DNA from 4 places in the Rhodococcus sp. NPDC076796 genome. Region 3 is predicted to be linked to each of the others. Evidence: predicted binding sites of a transcription regulator. Region 3 holds the regulator's gene; each other region holds the start of a gene.
The links. The regulator LexA, encoded in region 3, represses DNA repair genes until DNA is damaged. The targets are predictions, from matches to a motif close to CGAACANNTGTTCG.
Positions count from the first base shown of each region.

Region 1: AB0366_RS20215 (DUF222 domain-containing protein) is a predicted target of LexA. The motif match lies at 1,410-1,423, and genes of this name have one in related genera.
Region 2: AB0366_RS01970 (HNH endonuclease signature motif containing protein) is a predicted target of LexA. The motif match lies at 3,908-3,921, and genes of this name have one in related genera.
Region 4: AB0366_RS07195 (DUF222 domain-containing protein) is a predicted target of LexA. The motif match lies at 3,077-3,090, and genes of this name have one in related genera.

Region 1 is NZ_JBFBMS010000007.1:38,872-43,886, forward strand. It holds gene AB0366_RS20200 (DUF6764 family protein) at 1-155, shown strand, start outside; gene AB0366_RS20205 (SDR family oxidoreductase) at 197-1,093, opposite strand; gene AB0366_RS20210 (helix-turn-helix domain-containing protein) at 1,017-1,340, shown strand; gene AB0366_RS20215 (DUF222 domain-containing protein) at 1,452-3,827, shown strand; gene AB0366_RS20220 (HAMP domain-containing protein) at 3,996-4,949, shown strand.
Region 2 is NZ_JBFBMS010000001.1:406,695-411,709, forward strand. It holds gene AB0366_RS01950 (helix-turn-helix domain-containing protein) at 1-54, shown strand, start outside; gene AB0366_RS01955 (ABC transporter ATP-binding protein) at 139-840, shown strand; gene AB0366_RS01960 (FtsX-like permease family protein) at 891-3,308, shown strand; tRNA gene AB0366_RS01965 (tRNA-Arg) at 3,759-3,834, shown strand; gene AB0366_RS01970 (HNH endonuclease signature motif containing protein) at 3,940-5,015, shown strand, end outside.
Region 3 is NZ_JBFBMS010000003.1:308,420-313,434, reverse strand. It holds gene AB0366_RS11660 (acyl-CoA dehydrogenase family protein) at 1-814, shown strand, start outside; gene lexA (transcriptional repressor LexA) at 891-1,574, opposite strand; gene AB0366_RS11650 (hypothetical protein) at 1,959-2,342, shown strand; gene nrdR (transcriptional regulator NrdR) at 2,457-2,921, shown strand; gene hrpA (ATP-dependent RNA helicase HrpA) at 2,934-5,015, opposite strand, start outside.
Region 4 is NZ_JBFBMS010000002.1:413,399-418,413, reverse strand. It holds gene AB0366_RS07220 (aldo/keto reductase) at 1-313, shown strand, start outside; gene AB0366_RS07215 (3-oxoacid CoA-transferase subunit B) at 381-1,022, opposite strand; gene AB0366_RS07210 (CoA transferase subunit A) at 1,019-1,780, opposite strand; gene AB0366_RS07205 (IclR family transcriptional regulator) at 1,924-2,706, shown strand; gene AB0366_RS07200 (hypothetical protein) at 2,703-2,975, opposite strand; gene AB0366_RS07195 (DUF222 domain-containing protein) at 3,119-5,015, shown strand, end outside.

The DNA.
Region 1 (5,015 bases), on a different contig from region 3:
TCGCTCACTCGTGGGCCGATGCCGGACAGACGACTGTCGCCGTCGCCGGGTGGGGATCCGGCGCTACCTCGGAGGGTCAGGGCGTCGATTGCGTCGGCCCCCTGTCACTGGCACTGAACCTCACGAGCGGCCAGTTCTGCGTCCTCGGTAGCTGATTGCCCGGTTGCACAGTACGAATCCAGTCGAACGGAGCCGATTACCCCGACACGAACTCGTCGAGGTAATCGGCTCCACCTACATACACGGTATGACCGGACCTCTCGATCGGCGTGACGACTGCAGCCGCCACGGCCGCAGCGAACTCGGCAACGGTCGGGAGCGCACCGTGCGCGGCGCGGGCGGCCACAGCATCGGGGTTTCGTCGCTCCAGCAGAGTGACCACGATGGTGCCCTCGATCATGTCACCGGACACGACGACGAAGTCGATTCCCCGAGAATTCAATTCGGGAATCATGTCGCGCAGGGCATCCTCGCCTGCTCGCTTGCTCGCAGCAATGGGCTCGTACTCGACGGGTACGGGCTTCCTGCCGTAGAAATGCGCCTGATGACTGGTGAGAAAGACGATTCGTGAGCCTGGTTTCATGCGGTCGGCGGCCGCTCGAGCCATCGCCACCTGCGCGTCGCGATTGATGCTCATGGCGTAGCCGGGATCTGCACCGAGCTCGAGCCCACCAGAAGCATTGAGAACCAGAACGTCGATTGCGCCGAATTCGGCTGCGACGGCGTTCAGCATCGCGTCGACTGCTTCGGGGTCGGTGACGTCGGCACCGACCGCTAGTGCGCGTCCTCCGCTTTCCTCGATCGAGTGCACAACAGCATCGGCTCTGCGCTTCTTCTCACGGAAGTTCACCGCCACTGCAGCGCCTTCGGCACCCAGTTGCACCGCCGTTTCCGCTCCGATGCCCCGGGACGCACCCGTGATCAGCACAGATTTTCCTGACGCGCGATGCTCCATAGACACCCTCCGCTTCGATTTTCGAACTGCTTCGATTTTCGAACTACTATGATCGAGCGCGATGGAAATGGCAAACGCACGCCGACAATCGATGATGGCCGTACTCGATCTCCTGGGACAGCGATGGAACATGCGCATTCTCTGGGAGCTGCGGAGCGGCCCGCTCGGCTTTCTCGAACTCAGACGACGCACCGACGACATCTCTTCCAGCGTGCTCGCCACGCGACTGCGCACCCTCGTCGACGCGCGCGTATTGATCAAGGACTCCGACGGCTCCTATTGCCTGACCGAACTCGGCGATGAGTTGGGGCCGGCACTCGAACCGCTTTGGCAATGGGCACAACGGTGGAACGAGAGCACCGACCCGGCCCACCACCGCCCCTGACCAGACGCGTAGGCCTCCCGGAGTATTTTTCCATTCTTGTCGGTGGCCCGGGTTACTCTCTTTTCAGTTCGAACGCACGTTCTGAAATGTTGCTCACCGGGGGGTGGAAAGATGGGTGCTCTGCCAGCTGTGTCACTGGAGGCGTTGACCGCGGCCGCGCGTGAGGAGAATCGGCAGGCGGCCCGCAAGATCTCCGCCTGCTACGACGTCCATCGGAGTTGGATCACCCTCGACACCAAGCACAAGCATTACAGCCGATACGGACGCACCGAGATGGCGGTAGCCCTCGGCTGTTCCGCGACGGTCGCCGAAGCGTACGTCTCCGTCGCCGTTGCCCTGCACACCCGACTGCCACTGCTCAAGGTCGCGTTCGAGACCGGCGAGGTCGACCTCCCACGAGTACGCACCGTATGCCGGATCCTCGACAACCTCTCCGATGCCATCGTCACGTTGGTCGAGAAAGAAGTGGTGGAGGCGGCGCTCAGGTCGTCCCCGGGTCCGCTCGAGAAGGAGATCTGGGACATCCTGGTGCGGGTCGCACCCGAGGAAGCAGCGGCGTTGCGGGACTTCGCGAAGAAGTTCCGCACCGTCACCTACACCCCGGCCGGAGAACTCACCCGCATCCGAGCGGAGCTGACCGCACCCGAAGCCGCCGCCGCATGGCAGCTGCTCGAGGAGATGGCAGACACCCTCTGCCCGAAAGACCCGCGCGGGAAGAAGGAACGCCTGTGCGATGCGTTCATGGCCCGCATGCACGGCGAACCCCGATTGACATGCCTGTGCCAACGCCCCGACTGCCCGAAAGCGGATGCGGTGCTGCCGGATCGGCGGGTGCCGTTGACGATGATCACCGTCGACATCGCCACCCTCATCGGACTACTCGCCAACCCCGCCTACCTCGCCGGGCACGGCTCCATCGACCCGGACCTCGCGCGGGAATTGGCCCGCACCAGCCACTGGCAGATCCTGCTCACCGAGGCGATCACCCTCGCCGAATCCCTCGGCCTCGCACACCAGAACCCAGAGACAGGCGACTGGGAACGAACACCGAAAGACCAGAAGCAGGAACCGGACTCAGTGTCGGATACAGACGAAGATGCTGATAGGGCGACGAACACCGACTCGGCAGCACACGGGACCGAGACGCGTAGCCGCACCGGCAGCGACTTGAAACCGGGGACCGAGGCCGAGTCTGGGTCCGAGGCCTCTAGTGCCACAGACGCTTCCACCGCCGCCGAGGCAACTACTGCACCGACAATGGAACCGGCGAACGAGTCCGCCACGCACAGTGACCCCGACACCGAATCAAACCCAGCACCATCACCGACCCCCGCGCCCGCTCCGACCAGCGCACCGACCACGATCACCTCGCCATCGTCGCAGTCGCCGACCAGAGTTACAGCAACCGCATCAGCACCCGCGACGGCAGCGGACTCTGCTCCCGGCCAGGAGACAGATCCCGACCGTGGCTCCGATGCAGCACCATCGAATGCAGCATCCGCCCGAGGTCCGGCCGGCACATCGAGTCCGACACCCGACCCGACCGGCGGACCACCTCGAACACCGGATCCAGCTTTGGCACCTGCGCCGATGCCGGAGCCCAGCACTGCATCCGACCGAACCGAAACCCACACTTCTTCACGTCAACCCGAGGAAATCAGGACAGTCACACCGACACCGACACCGACCACTGGACCGCCACCAGACGACTTACGTGACCCACCCACCCCAGATGGCAGCGACAACCAACGACGGACGCAATCCCTGACGTCCGCCGCAGCGATGTTCTGCACCCACACCCCAATCGGCAGGGGTACACGGCACAGCTCTGCCCTCGATCTGGACGGCGTCAGGCATCCCGCCCGCAACATGCGGGCACTCGACCTGCGCTCGACAATCCGGCCGGACCACCGCACCGGCTGTACAGCCAGTGGCATCTACATCGGCACCGCCTCACTCGCCGCCGCACTCGAAGCCGCCATCGCCGCCGACCCCACCCTCGGAAAATCCGTCGCCCGCGACCCACTCACCGACCGAGCCCTCACCTACCGACCCGACACCCTCACCACCGCAGCCGTCCGCCACCGCGACAAACACTGCCGATTCCCCGGCTGCCACCGCCCCGCCGCACGCTGCCAACTCGACCACATTAACCCGTTCGACCACACCAACCCCCTCGGCGGCGGCTGGACCACCGTCAACAACCTCCAATGCCTCTGCGAATACCACCACTCCGTCAAAACCGCCGGCTACTGGAAAGCTGTCATGCTCCCCGGCGGCGCGATCCTGTGGACCTCGACCTCGAAGACCGCACGCATCACGCTGCCCGCCAACGGCACGGCAGTACCCATCCTCGGCAACGACCTCAGACCACACATCCCCACCAAACCGAAACGATCCGGCATCATCGCCTACCCCAACCCACCCGACAACCACGACCCCGAAACAGAACCAACAGCCGAAGACACCGACACCCCACCCTTCTGAAGATCGAACTTTCGCGGAGGCCTGGGACCCATGCCGGCGCTCGCACCAAGGTAGGGAAGCCGAGCCCAGGTGCACGAACTCGATGGACCGTCGACCATTGCCGAATGTCGACGCCGGTCCACACGGCCTGCAGAATGATCGTCGCTCGACGACCGGCATACTCGAGAAATGAGCAATCCACGTGCAGCCGCTCGCCCCAGAGCACTGACGTTGCACGGCCGAATCCGAGTGTTGACGATGAGTGTGGCAGCCCTGGCAGTCGCAGTGAGTGCTCTCGCGATCTATCTTGTCGCGGAGCAAGCCCTCCGCTCGCAGATCGTGGACCGCGTGGAACGCAACAGCGACGCCATCATTGCCAGCGCCGCATCCGGCGTCCCGGCCGATCTCTTCGGCTTCGGCATCGAAGATACCGAGGGAACCGCGGTGAAGGTCGCCTTCGCAACCAGCGACGGCACATTGGTGACGTCGACTAACGGCACCGAGCCGTTCACCAATTCCAACGGAGTTCTGGACGATGCAGAAAGATCTGTCATCGACGGCGACACCGACCAGTCGCTGCGCGAGGTCCGAGGCTATTACATCTCGGCCAAGCGCACCGATGCCGGCGAGACGATCCTGGTGGCCGAATCGCTCAGCGCGGCGTCACCGCTACTCGGCAAGCTCACGCTCGCCTTGGTCCTCGTCGGTGCGTTCCTCGTCGCACTGGCAGGTGTCGCCGGTGCCGCCGTCGCACGCACCGGACTCCGCCCGGTCAGACGACTGCGGGCCGGTACCGAACGTGTTGCCCGCACAGGAGATTTCGAGCCCATCGACGTCAACGGTGACGACGAACTGGCATCGCTGGCCAACAGCTTCAACGAGATGTTGGCCTCCCTGTCTCGTTCGCGCGCACGGCAGGGTCAGCTGATCATCGATGCCGGCGCGGAACTGATGGAGCCGCTGACAGCCTTGCGCACCAACATCGATCTACTGATGTCGCTCGACCGGCCGGACACTCCGGATATGCCGGAAGACCAGCAGAACCGACTGCGCGTCGAGGTCATCGCTCAGATGGACGTCATCATCGGGCTGGTGCACGACCTGGTCGACCATGCCCGGGAGCCCGCGCCTACCCCGCAGTGACGCGTGCGTCAGGGTGCCGCAGTGACGGCCGAGAACCCGGCAGAACCAGTGGCCTTCAGAATCAGT
Region 2 (5,015 bases), on a different contig from region 3:
CTGCAGGCCGCTCTGGTGGCCCGACGGCTCGAATCCTCGCGCGGCGCAGCGTGATCTGAGAACTCCGACCGGTTTCTCGACCCGACGGCAGGTAGCGTCGGAAGTATTCGAGGAGCAGGGGATCGTTGCATGGCGAAGTTGAAGCTCGAGCTGTCCGGTGTGGTCAAGGAGTACCCCACCGGCGAGCAACCGGTACGCGCGTTGGACGGTATCGATCTCACGATCGAGGGTGGCCAGTTCGTCTCGCTCGTCGCGCCGTCCGGTGCTGGTAAGTCGACGCTGCTGCACATGCTCGGCGCACTCGACACGCCCACGTCGGGTTCCATCCGGTTCGACGACGTCGAGGTCACCACCCTCGACGACAACGCCCAATCCGATTTCCGACGCCACCAAGTGGGGTTCGTCTTCCAGTTCTTCAACCTGCTGCCGACGATGTCCGCGTGGGAGAACGTCGCCGTTCCCAAGCTGCTCGACGGCACCCCTATCAAGAAGGCCAAGTCCGACGCGATGCGTCTGCTCGACATGGTCGGACTCTCGAACCGATCCGAGCACCGTCCGGCACAGTTGTCCGGCGGTCAGATCCAGCGCATCGCGATCGCCCGGGCATTGATGATGGATCCGGCGCTGCTGATCGCCGACGAACCGACCGGCAATCTCGATTCGAAGACCTCCCACAACGTCCTCGAGATCCTCGCCGACGTGGCGCACGCCAGCGACGGGCGTCGAGCAGTGGTGATGGCGACCCACGACCTCGAGGCGGCACGGTCCACCGACCGCATCGTCAGCATGATCGACGGTCGCGTCGAGACCGACACCCCGACGGCCGGCCTCAATCGGTGATAGGTACCGCGCTCAGCAGATTTCGAGTCATCAGCCTCCGCGACCTCCGCATGCACTGGGTGCGTTCGCTGGTCTCGGCCGGTGTCGTCGCCGTCGCGGCCGGGTTGCTCATCGCCGTCCTCGGCACCTACGGATCCTTGACCGGATCCGTCGAGCGTCTCGCGGTGTCGATCGCAGGAAACGCGAACTACGAGGTCGTCGGTGTCACCGACTCGGGCTTCGATCAGAGCGAACTCGACGCCGTCCGTGCTGTTCCCGCCGTCGAGACAGCGGTCCCACTGCTGCGCAGCACCGTTCGGTCCGACGTCGGTGACCTGACGATTCTCGGCGTCGACTCGTCCATCACGGCACTGCAATCCGATCTGGAAGGCGCAGTAGGAAACGCGGCCGGGTTGCTCACCGACCCGGCCGGTGTACTGGTCGGAGCCGCAACGGGTCTGACGCAGGGCGACACCGTCACCATCGACGATGTCCCGACGGCGGTGGTCGGCGTGGTCGACGGCCCTGGTACGCAACGCATCGGCGGGGGCATGTTCGCCGTCGCGCTCATCCCGACGGCTCAGACGCTCACCGACCGCGCCGATCAGCTCGATTCGATCTTCGTGCTCGGTAGCGGCGAAACCCTGCGCACCGACCTGGACGCCGCATTGGCGGGCCGGGTGTCGGTGATGAATCCGGACTTCCGGGCCGACCGCGCGAACCAGGCCATGAGCCTGACTCGCAATGCGACACTGATGGTCTCGCTCATCGCGTTCGTCGTCGCGGCGTTCCTCGTCTTCAACGTCATGAACATGGCCATCGCGAAGCGTCGACCCACCATCTCTCTGCTCCGGGCAGTCGGTGGCCGCCGCGGCGATATCGTCCGCGACCTGTTGTTCGAGTCCGTACTGGTCGGTCTCGTCGGCGGTGCCGTCGGAGTCCCGCTGGGAATCGCCATGGGCCGCATCGCGATCGAGAGTCTGCCGCCGTTCCTGTCCCAAGCGTTCGATGCGCGGATCGAATACGTGCTGCCCGGCTTCGCGATTCCGGTGGCGATCGTCGCATGCGTGCTGGCCTGTGTCGGGGCCTCGGCCGTCGCTGCCGTGCAGGTGTACCGCATCTCGCCGATCGAGGCGCTCGCAGTCGGCGGCGGAGAGACTTCGGGTGGTCCCGGTCTGCGGTTCACCCTGGCCGCGACCGTGTTCGGCGTGCTCGCCGTCGCCGGATCCTTCCTGTTCGCCGTCAACGTCGACGGGCAGTTGACCCTCGGGGCCGGTGCGCTGTTCATGTTCGGCGTCGTCGCGCTGTGCGTCGGCGCGACGGGGCCGATCGTGTCGATCACCGCAGCGGTCCCCCGGCGCTGGGGTGGTGCCGGACGCCTCGCGACCGCCACCATCGAGCGCGCCCCGCGGCGCATCTGGGCGACCGTGATGACGATCGTGATCGCGGTGGGAGTCAGTGTGGGAGTGTCGGGTTCGCTGACCAACATGACGGACTCGGCAGCCGAATCGTTGTCGTCGTTGGCCGATACCGACCTGTACGTGTCGATGACCTCGCCCGACGCCATCCCGTCGGGCCCGATCGTTCCCGCCGAGGTGGAAGATGCCGTCGCATCGACGCCCGGTGTGTCTCGCGTCGTCGAGGGGCAGTGGGCATACGCCACGATCGACGGCGAGACGGTCTCCATCCAGGGCGTCGCCGAGGGCAGCAATGCGGTGACGCTCACCTCGCTCACCGAAGACGTGCGTTCCCAGGTGCTCGCCGGTGACGGGGTGGTGCTGTCCCGGGGGTTCGGCAGAACGCTGGGTGTCTCGGTGGGCGACTCCATCGATCTGCCGACGCCGACCGGTGTGCAGACCGTGCGGGTGCTGGATCTGGTCGACTACATCAACGCCGCGGGCGGCACGATGGCGATCTCGCTGGATTCGATGCAGCGGTGGTACGACCGGCCCGGGGCGACCTACCTGGAGATCGGTGTCGACGGAGACGTTGCCGCCGTGCAGGATTCACTGCGTTCGGCGCTACCGCCCGAGGCCTTCGTCTACACCGGCGCTGCCGCTCTGGAGGGCACCAGTGCCGCTATTCGACAATCCGGTGCGTTGGCCATCGCGTTGCAGTGGATCGTCGCGCTCGTCGCTGCGGTCGCCTTGCTCAACACCTTGACACTGTCGGTGCTCGAGCGTCGACGCGAACTGGGGGTGCTGCGCGCGATGGGCGGCGGCCGAGGAACCCTGGCGCGAATGGTGCTCGCCGAGGCACTTTCGGTCGGCATCGTCGGTGGCGTCCTCGGCCTCATTATCGGTGCGGGTCTGCAATACCTGAGCACCCTGATCCTGGGAGCCAGCATCGGCATTCCAGTCGCCTACACCGCGAGTTGGTCGGTGCTGCTGTACGGCCTCGTCGCCCTCGGCCTGTCGCTGTTGGGTTCGGCTCCGCCTGCCGTGCACGCCTCTCGACTGAACATCGTGGACGCTATCGCGGCGGACTAGGTGGTGGGGATCGGTGTTGGACTCCGGCTGCGGGGTCTCGGGATCCGGCTAGGGATCCGCAAACGCGCGCGCGTTCGTCAGGTGCGAGCGGAATAGACAGCCCGTGGCTGGCGACTCTGCGCGCGTCTCGCGAATGCGCGCGCGTTTGTGGGAGGAGGGCGGCTACATTCGACGCCTTCGCACGCGATATCCGATGCTTCGTCGGCATCGAATCGATCGCCGATTACACCGCCCACCAGCATCGCACCGCCCTGAACCTGATCGCATCACTGACCTGGACGGTGACGAACGGCAGCAACCTGCTTCACGATCGCCACGATGGGCCGCTAGACTAGCGAGCGCGATGTGGGCCAGCTGTGCACCGTGACAGCAAACTCATCCGCAACCGATCGTTCGAGGGATCGAAAGCCGTTGCTGGACAAGGGCTTCGGATCAGCACAACGATCACCAGCCTTCGTAGCTCAGGGGATAGAGCAACCCTCTCCTAAAGGGTAGGTCGCAGGTTCGAATCCTGCCGAGGGCACCACGAGCCGTCACCACGCTTCACCCTCCCTCAATTGCTTGCGACTGTTGCGCTACGAAGAAATCCCCCGTACTATCGAACATGCATTCGAGTACTGGGGAGGAACTCGTGGTCACAGCCGTACAAGATTCGCCATTGACGTCCGATGAAGTGCTGCGCTTCGTTGCGCGCCTTCAGTCATCGGAGTTCGATATCGACGCAGCAGCGGGCATCGATCTGATCTCGGCACTCGAGACGATCAAGTGCGCCAGCGTGGCAGTTCAAGCCGTGGTGACGGACGCTGTGGCGACGACCATCAGCAATGAACGCCGCGAGCGCGGTAAGCCGAAACCGCAGTGGCGCATCGGTATTGCGTCGCAGATCGGCCTGGCCCGACGCGAATCACCGAACCGCGGCGGCACCCACCTCGGCCTTGCTCGCGCCCTGGTGCACGAAATGCCGCACACCCTCGCGCGCCTGAAAGCTGGCGAACTCAACGAGTGGCGCGCCATGATCCTCGCTCGCGAGACCGCATGCCTCACCGTCGACGACCGCCGCACCATCGACGAACGACTGTGCACAGACCCCGCCACATTGGCCGGTGCCGGCGACCGCACCATCGAAGGCCGGGCCCGTGCACTCGCCAACGAACTCGACGCCGCCTCCCAGGTGAAACGACGCGCCAAGGCCTACGCCGCCCGCCGCACCAGCACCCGCCCCGCACCCGAATCGATGGGCTTCTTCACCGTGCTCACCTCGATGGAGAAGATGGTCTGCATGTGGGCGACACTGCGACGCGACGCCGACACCCTCATCAATGCAGGCGGTGAGACACGAACCCGCGACCAGATCATGGCCGATCTCGTGTTCGAGCGCGTTACCGGCGCAGCCGCCGCACAGGGCCCTCCGGTGACCGTCGACATCGTCATCGCCGATTCAGCCCTCCTCGCCGGCGGTTCCACGTCCGCATACATGCACGGCTACGGCGACATTCCGTCCGACGTCGCACGGCAACTCATCCGAGACACACTCGACAGTGAGACGCACGTCGCATTGCGCCGCCTCTACGCGCATCCGACGTCCGGCGCACTGACGGCAGTGGAGTCCACATCACGCGCATTTCCGACAGCGCTGGGACGCCTCATCGATCTTCGAGATCGCACCTGCCGAACCCCGTGGTGCGACGCGCCGATCCGTCATCACGA
Region 3 (5,015 bases):
CTGGCTCCCCGGATTCTGCTCCGGCGAACTGATCACGGCGATCGCGATGACCGAGCCGGGCACCGGAAGCGACCTGCAGGGCATCAAGACCAAGGCCGTACGTGACGGTGACGACTGGGTGCTCAACGGCTCGAAGACGTTCATCACCAACGGAATCAATGCCGATCTGGTGATCGTCGTGGCCTGCACCGACCCCGAGAAGGGCGCACAGGGCTTCAGCCTGCTGGTCGTCGAACGCGACATGCCCGGATTCGAGCGAGGCCGCAACCTGGACAAGATCGGCATGAAGGCCCAGGACACCGCCGAACTGAGCTTCACCGACGTTCGCGTGCCCGCCGCCAACCTGCTCGGCGACGAGGGCATGGGCTTCATCTACCTGATGCAGAACTTGCCCCAGGAGCGGCTCTCCATCGCCGTCGTCGCTGCCGCGGCGATGGAATCGGCGCTGGACATGACCATTCAGTACTGCCGTGACCGCAAGGCGTTCGGAAAGTCGATCGGCAAGTTCCAGAACACGCGCTTCGTGTTGGCGGAGTTGGCCACCGAAACCACCGCCACCCGCATCATGGTGGACAAGTTCATCGAACTGCTCAACGAAGACAAGTTGACCGTCCAGGAAGCCGCGATGGCGAAGTGGTGGACCACCGAGAATCAGGTCAAACTGATCGACCGGTGTCTGCAGCTGCACGGTGGCTACGGCTACATGAAGGAATACCCGATCGCCAAGGCGTACATGGACTCCCGTGTGCAGACCATCTACGGCGGCACCACCGAGATCATGAAGGAGATCATCGGCCGCGGATTGAATCTGTGATCCGCTGATCTTCAGACATGCGAAGGGCCGCAGCACATGTGCTGCGGCCCTTCGCATGTCGATACGGTGACGATCCCTAGAGCTTGCGCATCACGGTGACGACCTTGCCGAGGATCGCGGCGTTGTTGCCCGGAATCGGCTCGAACAGCGGATTGTGCGGCAGCAGCCACACCTCGCCCTTGGACCGCTTGAACGTCTTGACGGTGGCCTCCCCGTCGATCATCGCAGCGACGATGTCGCCGTTGTCCGCCACGGACTGCTGACGAACCACCACCCAGTCGCCGTCGCAGATGGCCGCGTCGATCATCGATTCACCGACCACCTTGAGCAGGAACAGCGAACCCTGACCGACCAGCTCGCGGGGGAGCGGGAACACGTCCTCGACGGCCTCCTCGGCCAGAATCGGGCCGCCTGCAGCGATCCGGCCCAGCACCGGCACGAACGTCGGGGTCGGCAATCGATCCTGATCCTCCGATGCCTGCGATCCGTCGACCGCCGCGGCAGCCTGATCGGCCTGCACCTCGTCGAGACCGCGGACATCGACGGCGCGGGGGCGGTTGGCGTCGCGCCGGAGGAAGCCCTTGCGCTCGAGGGTGCGGAGTTGGTGAGCGACGGACGAGGTCGACGTCAGACCGACCGCGTCACCGATCTCCCGAATGCTCGGTGGGTAACCGCGCTCGGTGACCGAAGCGCGAATGACCTCGAGTACCTTCCGCTGCCGCTCGGTCAGACCCGCACTGATGTCGGTGCCGACTTCCATGGCCTTGGATGTCGGTTCCGCAGCGGGCTTACCCGCTGCTTCCTTCGGTGCGGTGGCCCTGGCTCCGGTCGTCTTGGAACCGGTTGTCGTGGAACGCGTGGTCGACCTCGTCGAGGTCTCGTCCTTCATGCTGTCGGCCTCCTGCTGGTGTCCTGGATCCGGTCTGCGGGGTAGGTCTGCGCGGACTGGAGTTGATGGTGTCGACTCGTGTGGCGTGTGGTTTCTGACACGAATCTAGCGTGTATCAGCTGTTGAATCAAACATCTGTTCGACTCGTGTCGCGTTTTCTGCAGACTTTGTCGGAGGCTCGTGATAGAACTTCGAACAAGCGTCCATCGAACGCCTGATCGAATAATCGATCCAACGAGCGAAGACGAGGTTCCGATGACCATCATCACCGATCGCCCCACCGCCGCCGGTGTCCGTGCCCGATCCACTGTCGTCGAGCGTCGTCGCCGGGCGCGTCCGGTGTTGCACGGTCTCGCCACGCAACCGGGCCCGTGCCTGCCCGTCCTCGACCCGTCGTGGACCGACGTCACCGATCGCGAGGTGGCCGATCGCGAGTTCGACGCGACCTCGGCGCACTTCGCGAGCCAGCCGGTTCGGATTCGCTCGCTGATGTTGTGGATGTTGGCGGTCCTGGTCGTCGCAGGCGGACTGATCGGCATCGCGAACCTGCGGGCCGTTGCCCCCGATGCAGGCGCGCAACCGGCGGGTGTGGTCGAGGTGCACGACGGAGCTGTCGTCGAGTACACGCCCGGCAGATGACCACCGGCCCCGTCGGGTTCGAGAAGACTGAGTATCCTCGACAGACTGCCCCGATGTGCGTGCTCGTCTGTGCGTGTTTGTCGTCGGAGCATCGGCTACGACGGAGGATCCCTCATGCATTGCCCGTTCTGCAGGCATCCCGACTCACGCGTGGTCGACTCGCGTGAGATGGACGAGGGGCAAGCAATCCGGCGGCGTCGCTCCTGCCCGGAGTGCGGTCGTCGATTCACGACCGTCGAGGCCGCAGTGCTCGCAGTCGTGAAACGCAGCGGCGTCACCGAGCCGTTCAGTCGCGAGAAGGTCGTCAAGGGAGTCCGACGTGCCTGCCAGGGCAGAGATGTCGACAACGACGCGCTGAACCTGCTGGCACAGCAGGTCGAGGACGCCATCCGTGCAGCGGGATCCGCGGAGATCCCGAGCAACGAAGTGGGGTTGGCCATTCTCGGTCCGCTCCGCGATCTGGACGAAGTGGCCTACCTGCGCTTTGCTTCCGTCTATCGCTCGTTCAGCTCGGCCGAGGACTTCGAGAAAGAAATCCACGAACTGCGCAAGCACCGCGAGTCGGCAGACATCGACTGACAGTCCCGCCCGTCAGCGACTCTGGTCCGAGATCGCCTTTTCGATACGCTTCTCCGATACCGGATACGCCGTGCGAATGCCCTGGGCGAACAGTCCGACGCGCAGTTCCTCGATCATCCAGAACAGTTCCTGTACCCCGGAACTGTTCTTTCTGCTCTCCGGCAGCGAATCCAACAGTCGCCCGTACGACGCGTACACCCGATCGAGTACGTCCATCGCCGCCGCGTCCCGGCCCGCACTGCTCGGCAGCGTCGCCAACCGCTTCGTCGCAGCGGCGAGATAGCGCGGCAGGTCCGCCAATCTGCGAGAACCGAACTCGGTGACGAACCCGCGAAAGATCAAGCCGTCGAGCTGTTCCCGAACGTCGTCTGCCGGCTCACCCGAGGAGGAGTGCAGTTGCGCGGACAGTGCCAGGGCAGCAGTCAACACCGGGCGAACCAGGGCCAGCACCGCGGCGGTACGCTGCGGAACCTCCGCGTCGACGAGTGCCCTGAGCTTGTCGAAGGCCTCGGGATCGCGTACCGGCCCACCGTGCGCATCCATCGCTTCCTCGACCGCCAGAGCCCGGCATTCTTCGAGGAGCGCATCGACTCCGCCGTACGGATTCTGGCCCAGGGCAAGGCGTTCGGCGGTCGGTAGTCCGGCCAGCAATGCCTTGGTTCCCTTCGGTGCCGTCGACAGCAGCAGGGCTCGGGTTCCCGACCGCATTGCGGCCCGCGCCTCGGCGGGGGTGCTGAGGACCCGCACCGCGACGCCCGGTCCCTCGGGTACCAACGCCGGGTAGCCGGTGACCTTCTGCCCACCCACATCACGGGTGACGGTCGATTCCAACCGTCCCAGCGTGCCGGAGGTCCAGGCCAGAGACGGCGCGCGCTCCGCGTCGCCGACCGCGCTGGCCACCTGACGGCCGACCTCTCGTGACAGGATCGTCCGAAGAGCAGTCAGATCCTTGTTGCTGCCCAACACCTTTCCGGACGGGTCGACGGCCGCGAACGTCATCCTCAGGTGCTCGGGCAGTGCCGCAACATCGAAGTCCTTCGCCGTGATGTGGCACTGCGCAGCCCGCGACAGCTCACGTGCCAAGGCCGTCACCAGGGTTTCCGCGCGCGGCTTCATGACCGCCAACGCCGCGGCCGCGAAGTCGGGAGCCGGGACGACGTTGCGGCGCAGTGCCTTCGGCAGTGTCTTGATCAGAGCGGTCACCAACTCGCCGCGCATCCCCGGGACCAGCCAGTCGAAGCCCACCGGCTGTACCTGAGCGAGCAGCGCGATCGGAATACGAGCGGTGACTCCGTCGGCCGCGGTGCCCGGCTCGAACTGATACGTCAGGGGGAACTGGATCTCGCCCTGTCGCCATGCGTCGGGATACGCCCCGGTCAGTACCGAGGCCGCGTCGGAGTTGACGACGGTGTCGGTGGTGAAGTCGAGTAGGTGCGGGTCCTGCCTGCGGGCCTTCTTCCACCAGGTGTCGAAGTGCCTCGCCGACACCGCCTCCGGGGCGATGCGTGCGTCGTAGAAGTCGAAGAGAGCATCGTCGTCGACCACGATGTCTCGTCGCCGTGCGCGATGTTCGAGTTCACCCACGTCGTCGAGCAGAGCCCGGTTCTTGTGGAAGAACGCGTGCTGGGTCTTCCATTCACCCTCCACCAGCGCATGTCTGATGAACAGCTCTCGGGACGCCTTGGCGTCGATGCGGTGATAGTTCACCGGACGTTGCGTCACCAACGGAATGCCGTACAGCGTCACCCGTTCGTAGGCCATCGCCGATTCCCGCTTGATGGACCAGTGCGGTTCCGAGTACGTCCGCTTGACCAGGTGCGGTGCCAACCGCTCGGCCCACTCCGGCTCGATGCGAGCAGCCATCCGGCCCCACAGGCGTCCGGTCTCGACCAGTTCGGCGGCCATGACCCAGCGCGGGGGCTTCTTGAACAGACCCGACCCGGGGAAGATGGCGAAGTGAGCTCCGCGTGCGCCGAGGAACTCGCGCTTGTCACCCTCCCTGAGCCCGACGTGCGAGAGCAGTCCGGACAGTAGCGACTGATGCAGGGCGGTCTCGGTGGAGTCGGCGTCGGGCACCGTCCATCCGAGCCCGCG
Region 4 (5,015 bases), on a different contig from region 3:
CGGCCGTGAACACGCCATCCCCACCGAGGCGTGGTCACCGATCGCCCAGGGCAACGTTCTCGACGACGCGGAACTGAAGCGAATCGCCGACGCCACAGGCAAATCCGTCGCACAGGTGGTGCTGCGCTGGCACATTCAGCGCGGCAACATCATCTTCCCGAAGTCGGTGACGCCGGAGCGCGTCAAGGCCAACTTCGAGATCTTCGACTTCGAGCTCAGTTCTGCCGATGTCGACGCCATCACAGCCCTGGACAAGGGCGAGCAGGGCCGTAACGGCCCGAACCCGGATACCTTCGACATGATTCCGGACTAGTACGTCTGACTGTGGGCTCGAACGTGTTCGCCACGTTCGAGCCCACAGTTTTGTCAGGTGATCTGTTTCACGTGATCGTGAGCGCCGATCCCGTTGCGGCGGTGACTTCTTCGGAGGTCACTCCGGGTGCGAGCTCGGCGAGTGCGAGTGTTCCGTCGCCGACGACGTCGATGACGGCGAGGTTCGTGATGATGCGATTCACGACGCCTTGGCCGGTCAACGGCAGGGTGCAGGCGTCCAGGATCTTCGGGTTCCCGTCGCGGTCGGTGTGTTCCATGACGACGATGACGCGCCGGGCGCCGTGCACGAGGTCCATCGCACCGCCCATGCCCTTGACCATCTTGCCGGGCACCATCCAGTTGGCCAGGTCGCCGGTGCGCGAGACCTGCATGCCGCCCAGCACGGCGGTGTCGATGTGGCCGCCGCGGATCATGCCGAAGCTCAGCGACGAATCGAAGTACGCCGCACCGGGATTGACGGTGACCGTCTCCTTGCCCGCGTTGATCAGATTTGCGTCGACCTCGTCCTCGGTGGGGTACGGCCCGGTGCCGAGGATGCCGTTCTCCGAGTGCAGGGTGACCTTGACCGCGTCGGTGAGGTACCCGGGGATCAACGTCGGCAGTCCGATGCCGAGATTGACATATTCCCCGTCGACCATTTCCGCTGCGGCGCGCTCGGCCATCTGGTCGCGTGTCCATCCTGCGCTCATGCTCGAACTCCTGAACTGACGGTGCGCTTTTCGATGCGCCTGTCCTGTGGCCCGGTATGCACGACACGTTGGACGAACACGCCGGGAAGATGTACGTGGGCCGGATCGATCTCGCCCGGCTCCACCAGATTCTCGACCTGCGCGATGGTGATCCTGCCCGCCATCGCGGCGAGGGGATTGAAGTTCATCGCAGTCTTGTCGAACACGAGATTTCCTGCTGTGTCACCGATCTCGGCGTGCACCAGTGCGAAGTCGGCGTTGATCGACTCCTCGAGAACGTAGCGCTTGTCACCGAACACCCGAGTCTCCTTGGGTGGCGACGCGATCGAGACGGAACCGTCGGCGTCGTAGCGCCACGGCATTCCGCCGTCGGCGATGGGGCTGCCGACTCCTGCCGGCGTGAAGAACGCGGGAATTCCGGTGCCTCCGGCGCGAAGTCGTTCCGCCAGAGTTCCCTGCGGGGTCAGTTCCACCTCGAGCTCACCGGCCAAATACTGCCGGGCGAACTCCTTGTTCTCGCCGACGTAGGACGCAGTGACACGGCGAATTCGTCCGGCGGCCAGCAGGATTCCGAGCCCGTAGCCGTCGACGCCGCAGTTGTTGGAGAATACTTCGAGCTCGTCGGCGTCGGTGTTCGCGATGGCCTCGATGAGGGCGTCGGGGATGCCGCACAATCCGAAGCCGCCGACCGCGAGGGTCGCTCCTCGGCCGATGTCCGCGACCGCCTCGGCGGCGGACGCGTAGGTCTTTCCAGTCACTGGTAGCTCCTGATGTGTTCGTTGAGCAAACGTTGTAGTCAGTGAACCTGAGCTGTGTATACAGGTGAAGTGAATGCTGGCTTTTGCTCGTTCGATGAACAGATGCGGAGTTGGCGTCCGCTGAGTGGACGTACGATGGCCGGGTGACCTCGGCGGATGCCAACGCAAGTGTGATCGGCAAGATCTGTTCGTTGCTGCGCGCAGCGGGTAGCGAGGAGCCGTCGGGTGCCTCGACCACCGCGCTCGCTCGGGCGACCGGTATCGCGAGACCGACCGCACATCGCCTCCTGGCGTCTATGGCCGACCAAGGATTCGTCGACCGCGACTCCGCCACCGGCCACTGGTCATTGGGCCCGGAGATCTATCTGCTCGGATCGATGGCGGCATTGCGGTACGACATCACCGACCAGGCTCGAAAGATAGTGCAGGCGTTGGCTACCGAGAGCGGAGAAAGCGCGTTCCTGTCGGCCCGGCGAGGGGCGGAGACCGTGTGCCTGCTTCGAGTGGAAGGGAGCTTTCCCTTGCGCTCGCACGTGTTGTACGAGGGCATTCGGCTACCGCTCGGGGTGGCGTCCGCAGGTCTGGCCATTCTGGCGCACCTCCCCGATCGGGAGGTGGACGGGTACCTGAGCGGAGTCGATCTCGTGCCCGAGTGGGGAGACAGTCACTCCGACAACGAGATTCGACGCCGCATCGCACACACCCGCACCACCGGATTTGCCGTCAACCCGGCGTTGCTGGTGGAAGGCAGCTGGGGCCTCGGTGCTGCGGTGTTCGACCGCGCCGGAGGTCCTGCGTGGGCACTGAGCCTGACGGGTGTCGAGACGCGATTCCGTGATGATCGACGCCGGGAGTTGGGCAAGCTGCTGCTCGACGCGGCGCACCGACTCACCGTGCAATTGGGGGAGCGTCCCAGCCCCGGCTAGCTGTCCATCTCTTCGAGAACGTCCGCCGCATCCTGACTGCCCGCCGTGGCCAACCTCTGCAACTCGGCGCGGTCGCCACGTTCACCGGCCAACTCGACGAGGATGTCGACGGCATCGCTGCTGCCTACATCGGCGAGTGAACGTAGTTCGTCGAGGTCGTTTCGAGAGCCTGCAAGTTCGACCAGTTGGTCGATGGCGTCCTGATCACCCTCGTATGCCCGAGCTCGCAACTCGGCCATCTCCGACGCCGCGGAATCGGGCTCGCTCATGGAGTGGAGTGTAGAACGATTGGGCGGATAGTGGCAGGTCCGCTGCCTAATAGTCAGCTCGAACGTTCTTGTCGGTGGGTCGAGTTACTGTTCTTTCAGTTCGAACGCACGTTCTGAAATGTTGCTCACCGGGGGGTGAAAAGATGGGTGCACTGCCAGCTGTGTCACTGGAGGCGTTGACCGCGGCCGCGCGTGAGGAGAATCGGCAGGCGGCCCGCAAGATCTCCGCCTGCTACGACGTCCATCGGAGCTGGATCACCCTCGACACCAAGCACAAGCACTACAGCCGATACGGCCGCACCGAAATGGCAGTCGCGTTGGGATGCTCGGCGACGGTCGCCGAATCGTACGTCTCCGTCGCAGTCGCTCTGCACACCCGACTGCCACTGCTCAAGGTCGCGTTCGAGACCGGCGAGGTCGACCTCCCACGAGTACGCACCGTATGCCGGATCCTCGACAACCTCTCCGACAACATCGTTACCCGCGTCGAAGCCGAGGTCGTCGAAGCGGCGCGGCGGTCGTCACCGGGTCCGCTCGAGAAGGAGATCTGGGACATCCTGGTGCGCGTCGCACCCGAGGAAGCAGCGGCACTGCGGGAGTTCGCGAAGAAGTTCCGCACCGTCACCTACAGCCCTGCCGGGGAACTCGCCCGCATCCGGGCGGAGTTGACCGCACCCGAAGCCGCCGCCGCATGGCAGCTGCTAGAGGAGATGGCCGACACCCTCTGCCCGAAAGACCCCCGCGGCAAGAAAGAGCGTCTGTGCGATGCGTTCATGGCCCGCATGCACGGCGAACCCCGATTGACATGCCTGTGCCAACGGGAGGATTGTCCCAAGGCGGGTGCGGTGTTGCCGGATCGGCGAGTGCCGTTGACGATGATCACCGTCGACATCGCCACCCTCATCGGACTGCTCGCCAACCCCGCCTACCTCGCCGGGCACGGATCCATCGACCCGGACCTCGCGCGGGAATTGGCCCGCAACAGCCACTGGCAGATCCTGCTCACCGAGGCGATCACCCTCGCCGAATCCCTCGGCCTCGCCGTGCAGAACCCGGAGACGGGGGATTGGGAACGAACACCGAAAGACCAAGCCCAGGAATCGGACTCAGAGTCGGATCTGGCAACCACGAGAACGGACACGGACACGGACTCAGGGACGAGCGCTGCTTCGGGAACACGCGCTACCGAGACTCACAGCCGCACCGACAGCAACCCGGAACCCGAGACCGAGGCCGAGACCGACTCCTGCTCGACCACGGGAGCTTCCGTCGACGTCGACACCGATGCGGCTACTGCCCCGAATATGGAACCGGCGAACGAATCCGCCACCGCAGCATCGCCCGCCCCCGCGCCCTCTCCGACCAGCGCGACGGCAACGACCACGCCCACCTCGCCCTCGCCCTCGCCCTCGCCGACCACCGTGACAGCAACGGCGACGGCATCGGCACCGCCGACGGCTGCAGAATCCGCAGCTTCGGCCCGAGGTCCGGTCGGCACATCAGATTCACCGCACGACCCGACCGGCGAACCACCTCGAACACCGGACCCAGCACCTGCGCCGACGCCGATGCCGCCCATCACTGCACCCGATCGAAGCGAGTCGTGCACTGCTTCAGATCGACCTGAGCAAACCAGGACAGCCCTGCCGATATCTGGGCCACCGCCGGCAACGAACACCGCGGCGACCTGTCCAGGCGCAGACACATCCCCACCCGCACCTGATCGCAGCGACAACCAACGACGGACGCAGTCACTGACGTCCGCCGCAGCCCTGTTCTGCACTCACACCCCTGTCGGCAGGGGCACACGGCACAGCTCTGCCCTCGATCTGGACGCCATCAGACATCCCGCCCACAACATGAGGGCACTGGACCTACGCTCGACACTCCGGCCGGACCACCGCACCGGCTGCACAGCCAGTGGCATCTACCTCGGCACTGCATCCCTTGCTGCCGCACTCGAAGCCGCCATCGCCGCCGACCCCACCCTCGGAAAATCCGTCGCCCGCGACCCACTCACCGACCGCGCCCTGATCTACC